2 regions of the Solibacillus sp. FSL K6-1554 genome follow, and region 1 is predicted to be linked to the other one. Evidence: riboswitches for the same ligand, from Rfam matches in the RefSeq annotation. Region 1 holds a riboswitch; the other holds the start of a gene.

Evidence for each region. A riboswitch is a leader RNA that binds a small molecule or an ion and turns the genes downstream of it on or off. The one in region 1 is predicted to bind FMN.
Region 2: linked by a shared signal. The riboswitch ahead of MHB58_RS06335 (ECF transporter S component) and the one ahead of ribE (riboflavin synthase) in region 1 are both predicted to bind FMN.

The regions. Positions count from the first base shown of each region.
Region 1 is NZ_JBBOSS010000001.1:2,098,676-2,102,104, reverse strand. It holds gene MHB58_RS10260 (SCO family protein) at 1-228, shown strand, start outside; gene MHB58_RS10255 (hypothetical protein) at 539-733, opposite strand; gene MHB58_RS10250 (VC0807 family protein) at 757-1,440, opposite strand; FMN riboswitch at 1,757-1,894, shown strand; FMN riboswitch at 1,995-2,128, shown strand; gene ribE (riboflavin synthase) at 2,249-2,884, shown strand; gene ribB (3,4-dihydroxy-2-butanone-4-phosphate synthase) at 2,899-3,429, shown strand, end outside.
Region 2 is NZ_JBBOSS010000001.1:1,320,249-1,323,677, reverse strand. It holds gene brnQ (branched-chain amino acid transport system II carrier protein) at 1-1,296, opposite strand, end outside; gene MHB58_RS06335 (ECF transporter S component) at 1,474-2,049, opposite strand; FMN riboswitch at 2,294-2,467, opposite strand; gene MHB58_RS06330 (hypothetical protein) at 2,572-3,429, opposite strand, start outside.

The sequences.
Region 1 (3,429 bases):
GGATACGATCAAAAATTTATTGAGCAGTTTGGCAGAAACTCATTTAAAACACCTGTCCAGTCGATTGAAGGGAACGATCAAGTTATCCATGCCGATACATTTTTCCTAGTGGATGAAAAAGGAATCGCCGTGAAAAACTATTCAGGCTATGGCACTGGCGAAGATGGTGTTCCATATGAAACGATTGCGAGTGATATGGAAGCACTCATTGACGAACGTCTAAATTAATAGTGAAATGAAAGATTAACTTGCGAAAAAAGTGTAGCTGCTTTTTAAGCAAGTTTTTTTATGGAGTGAGGGCTTTTCTAATAAAAAATAAACTGTGCTAATAAAACCGCATATTTTCTAATAAGTTGCGGATTTTCTAATAATGGAGCTGGATATGCTAATATCAGTTCCTGATTAGCTAATAAGCACGCCAACTTTTCTAATTTCACCTGCAGAAGTGCTAATATAAATAAATTTCTTCTAATAAAAGTAATCAAAAAAAATGCGAAATGCCGATAATGTAACATTTCGCACCTTGATTATATTCTCGTTAAAAAGTCCCTTTAAATTTCCCGGGTTTTACGACATAGCCTTCAATAATAAACCCGCAATCGGTACAAATAATGTACTCGATATTGCATCCTAAACTTAATTTATTAACAGGTGACATAACACTGTACCCGCTATGTTTTCCTCTACCTAATTCCGTACCGCCACATTTTGGACATTCTTTAATGTTTGTCATCTCCATCACCCTTTCGAAAAAAATTAATCCGCCACAATGTCAAGTTCTGGCAGCTTTTCATCCTTCTTTTCCTGTAAACGATTCGTATATTTTTGAACAATTACGTTGATGTAAAAGAACATCCCCATGACAATTCCGGAAAATACCCAACTTGCTACACGTTTATAAATCAGCATATCCCCATAACTGTCAATTCCGTATTTCCGTAGCAAAAAGACCGTAATTCCTGCCATAACAAGTCCTCGAATAATGAAAACAATCTGGATCAGCTGAAACCATCCGAAAATCCCTTTTTGAAAGAACAAAGCTTTACTGTCCTTTCGTGCATAGCCTTGCAAATATGCAAAATCAATTGCAACATACAAAGGAAAAGGCTTTTTTATAATAAATAAAATTACATAGAGAAATGTGTAAAAAAGACCTAAATAAACATTATTCCAAATCATTTGCTCCGCTGAACCTGACAATAAATCTAACGTAGTACCTATAAGCATCGAGCCTAAAATAAACAAGCCCGTCACATTAAACTGCCGATCCTTAGCAAAGCGGTAAACAGTATAAATTATCCCGGGAACAGTGGACAGCAGCATCGCAGCATAGTCACCAAAAGGCTCTCGGCCAAACTTCCATATTGCATAGGGTAAAGCTGCATAAAACAGTAGTTCTAGAAAGATAAGATATTTATTCGACTGTGAATTATTCGCCATAAAAGCCTCCATTATCGTTAAAAAGGTATTTGTTTTTTATATTACTGAAGATTATCCGACACTATATTTTATTCGAATTAAAACTTAAAAAAAGCAACCAAGCAATGAGAAACAATTAAAATCAGCTTGCAATAACTCCTTTCTATTTTCTGTTATATTATGTATATTATTCTACATATTACCATTAGTAAAGTTTCAAAATATTAATTTGATAGAGGGGTAGATGTAAAAAGATTGAGGGAACAAAAAGTAAGTAAGTGCTAAAATACTATTAGCTTTTTAATTTATTTATGTTACAATAACTTTCAAATAAAATAATTTCCTTCGGGGTCGGGTGAAATTCCCAATCGACGGTGATGAGTTAATCTCTAAGCCCGTGAGCCACTTTTTTGTGTGCAGGATTTTGGTGCAAATCCAAAGCCGACAGTTATAGTCTGGATGGGAGAAGGAATGGCAACACATTTTTAAAATTTTTTGATTTTTAATGTGGTTTTTTGCTATACACTTTTCCTGTCGCGCCTTGTGACGGGATTTTTTTATTTCCAATGAAAAATAATTTCCTTCGGGGTCGGGTGAAATTCCCAATCGACGGTGATGAGTAATCTCTAAGCCCGTGAGCCACTTTTGTGTGCAGGATTTGGTGCAAGTCCAAAGCCGACAGTTATAGTCTGGATGGGAGAAGGAAGCAATGTCAGCAGTTTTTTGAAAATTATCTTCAAAAAGCTTATTTGATGATGCTCAATTTTCCTCTCATCGAACTCCGACTTCAATCGGGGTTCTTTTTTATTATTAAAAAGAGGTGAGCAGGATGTTTACAGGAATCATTGAAGAACTTGGAACGGTTGAAACGATCAGCCAGTCCACACAAGCGATGGAACTAGCCATTCGCGCAAGCAAAATTTTAGAGGATGTCCAACTCGGGGACAGTATTGCCGTTAACGGTGTCTGTTTGACTGTAAAGCATTTCTCGCCAACCGTATTTTTGGCGGATGTTATGCCGGAAACCGTCAAAGCAACCAGCCTCCAGCAATTAGCAGCAGGTATGCCTGTCAATTTGGAACGGGCAATGTCGGCGAATGGTCGTTTTGGCGGACATATTGTATCGGGCCACGTGGATGGGATTGCGACAATTCAACGGAAAAGACCGGTCGCCAATGCAGTTTATATTGATCTGGCAATGGAAAAGCATTTGATTGCAGAATGCATCAAGAAAGGCTCGATTACTGTAGACGGTACGAGTTTAACGATTTTTGAGGTGACAGACACATTCATTACCATTTCCTTAATCCCTCATACGTATGAGCAGACTGTACTAGGCTATAAAAAGCCAGGAGATGTTGTGAACATTGAAACAGATCTAATCGGAAAATATGTAAAAAAACATTTACAAAATCAAACGGGAAGTACGATTACAATGGACTTTTTGCAACGTACTGGATTTTAAAGGAGTGGTGATATATGAATACGATTGAAGAAGCAATTCAGGCATTGAAAAACGGTGAGATTATTATTGTGTCAGATGACGAGAACCGTGAAAATGAAGGGGATTTTCTTGTGTTAGGAGAATTCGCTACACCGGAAAATATTAATTTTATGGCGCTTTATGGAAGAGGGTTAATTTGTACACCAATTTCATCTGCAATTGCAGAAAAGCTTTCCCTTCATCCAATGGTGCAAAGCAATACCGATACATATCAAACGGCTTTTACGATTAGTATCGATCATATCCATACAACGACAGGTATAAGTGCATTTGAACGTTCTAAAACGATGTTAGCATTGCTGGATCCAGCAACAAAACCGGAGCATTTTCATCGTCCGGGCCATGTATTCCCCCTCATTGCAAAACAGGGGGGCGTGTTGGAACGTAGAGGGCATACGGAAGCAGGCGTTGACCTGGCAAAGCTTTGCGGTTCAAATGAAGTCGCGGTCATCTGTGAAATTATGAACGAAGATGGTTCAATGGCCCGCATGCCGCAGCTCGAAAAG
Region 2 (3,429 bases), 780 kb from region 1:
AACTACAGCCGGTACAATCCATCCTAAGCCAATTGAATAAAGCGGCAAGTAGTCCGCATAGATCGTTGAAATAGATGACAACAAACTTACTTCAAATGCCGGTACACTACCGATCAATGCATTGTATCCATCAATTATACTAATAAAGAATACCAGCACAATCGCACCTGTAAATACAGGTTTTTTATAGTGAAACAACGGTCCTAAAAGTGCCAGGATTATTAACACAATTGCCAGCGGGTAAAGGAACATCAACACCGGAACCGCATATGTAATAATATTCGTTAACCCAAAGTTCGCAATGATAAAAGAAACAGCACATAGCATCACTACAAATGTCTTATAGCTGATTTTCGGAAACACTTCATGGAAAAACTCACTGCATGAAGTAATGAGCCCAATACTTGTTTTCAAACATGCAAGTACAATAATAATCGCCAACAAAATCGCACCGTATGAGCCGAAGTAATGATCAGCTACAGCCGCAAAAATTTGCCCACCATTTTCAAATGTACCAATAGCGGTTACACTTGATGCTCCCATGTAAGCAATCAGACCGTATATTAGCATCATTAATGCCATTGCAAAAATACCCGATTTCCAAGTCGCTTTTGCAATTTCTTTTTTATCTGTAATACCTGTCCGTTTAATCGCATGGATGACTACAATACCGAACGCAAGTGAAGCAAGTGCATCCATCGTATTATAGCCTTCTTTAAATCCTGTCATAAACGCCTCGTTAATATAAGCCCCAGCAGGCTCAACAAATTTCCCCATCGGAGAAAATAGACTAATTCCGATTAATAAAAATAAAAATATTAAAAAGGCTGGCGTTAAGTATTTTCCGATAATGTCCATTATTTTCGCCGGATTTAACGAAAAGTAAAAAACTATCGTGAAGAAAATAAAACTGAATACCGCTAGCCACAATGTTGCCTGTGAAGGATCGATAAACGGTTCAAATCCAACGACAAACGGTACGGTTGCTGTACGTGGAATTGCAAAAAACGGCCCGATTGTTAAATATAAAGCCAATGCAAAAAACAATCCAAACACTGGATGTACTTTACTTGCCAAATCACGCAATCCATTACTTCCCGACAATCCGATTGCCAGAATTCCTAAAAACGGCAAACCAATTGCCGTAACTAAAAAGCCAATTAGCGCAAACCAATAATTCGTTCCTGCCAATTGCCCCATTTGAATCGGAAATATTAAATTTCCCGCTCCAAAAAACATACCAAACAGCATCGTTCCGATTACTGCATAGGTTGAAAATGGTATTTTTTTGTCCATCATATTCTCTCCCAAGATGTCATTTCATGGTGTTTTAATGAAACGTCCTAATTTTCTTAACAATGTACAATATCATATCAGCCCTATAACAGAATGACAATAGTAATAGTAAATATAAAAGGAGCGGTGTCATAAAGTTAACACTTTTACGACATCGCTCCAAATTTTATTATTTAATTAAGCTAAATATTGTCGGCGCTGATTTTCAATCCATACACGCATTGTACGGTAAAGCATCGTCACGACAACAATCATCATAATTCCTTTGACAATATTAAATGGTAAAATACCCAGTACGATCGTTTCGTACATATTATATTCGAAGCCTAGTAAGTACGTATACAGCGGTAAGAACGCCACATAATTTAATGCTGCCATTCCTAGTGACATAACAACCGTAGAAACCACTAAGCCTGTCATCAACCCTTTTGCAGAAGGGAATTTTTTATAAATATAGTAAGCTGGTAAAATGAATAAGACACCTGTAGCAAAGTTTGCCATATGGCCTACCGGAATTCCTTCAGGAGCCCCTGTGTAAATCCAGTCAAGCACATTTTTGACAAGTTCAACTAGAATACCCGCAACAGGACCCATTGTAATTGCCGCAATCAATGCTGGCACATCACTGAAATCAATTTGTAAAAACACTGGGAACCATGGTAGTGGGAAGTTTAACAACATTAGAACAAATGAAACTCCACTCAGCATTGCGATTGTTACGAATGACCGTAACTTTAAACTTCTTTTTTGCATATAAATCTCTCCTCTTTGCTGATTCCATCTCGCAAGAAGAAAGGACGTATCAAATCATTTCATGAAAAAACCCTTATACTCAAATAGAGCATAAGGGAGAAATAGGCACACTTAAATAAAGGGTCTATCAGTGCATTTGCAGCAATTCCTGATTTTTGTATACGAAAAAATATTCCGCAACAAATAAGGAACTTGAAAATAAGTACTGCAAAGCACGGCATTTTCAAAAAAATGACGACCGTACCTTCACCTTCTCCCATCCAGACTATACTGTCGGCTTTGGAATCGCACCAAATCCTGCACACAAAAGTGGCTCGCGGGCTCGAAAAGTTTGACATAACTTCCTCCAAGTAAATGGTCAGAGGTTATCACTTTTATTACCGCCGGTCGGGAGTTACACCCTGCCCCGAAGATGAATCAATATGAAATTATGTAACAATTACCTTGCTACAATTCTTATTATATATAAAAAAAAGGAATTGTAAAGCCCATTGCTTACAATTCCTAGTAAATTAATTTGGATTATTGAAATTCATAATGGATACGATTTGCAGCAATCGGCTTCTCCACTGGTTTTGTGAAATCAAAACCGCCCCATTGTTCCTGTACAATATTTTCGAATTTGACTTGTTTATCAAAACTTGCCGCTGTCATTATTAACCCTTCAATCATTCGCATTGCTTGTGCAGGCTCGTAATTCTCCAAGTTTAAAGGCTCTTCAAATGTAATCGTAACGACTGATTCAGCGTCTTCAACTTTTAAATATACACCTGGCAATATAACCGTTCTATATATATCGTTCGCTTCCACCGTCATATTTTTGATTGCTTCTTCGACATTTGTAAAGCTCATTCGGAAATTCGGACTTAAATATACCGCCCCATTGCGCATCTGATACATAAAATAATTATATTGAGCGTTCTCATCATTTAATAGAAACGGCTCATTTACATCGCCAATATGATCGAAGTAAATTGGTTTTCCGGAGATATTTTCTATTTGCACTTCCGTATATGCATCACTGAAAGTATCGACAAGTGAACCAAGATAATTCGATAAGGAAGCTGTTCCTGCATCATATTGGTGACCCTCCGGCAATATGTGAACTAGCGTGTTCCCTTCTTCTCGCAATTCACCCTTGTAAGGATGATATTCATTAAACCCGAGCGACTGTTCATCAAGCAACGGACTGAATGTATTATAAAGTTCCAGCTTTGACGGATTTTCTGTACCTGTTTTTTCGGCAACAACTTCATTTGGAATCAATATGCTCACTGGTACGCTTTCTGCATCATCCCCTGCAAGACCAATTTCTAATAATGTGTTGTCGGCAAGCTCATTTTCATAAACTAACGTTTGCTCCGGTTGAGCTTCCGTCGT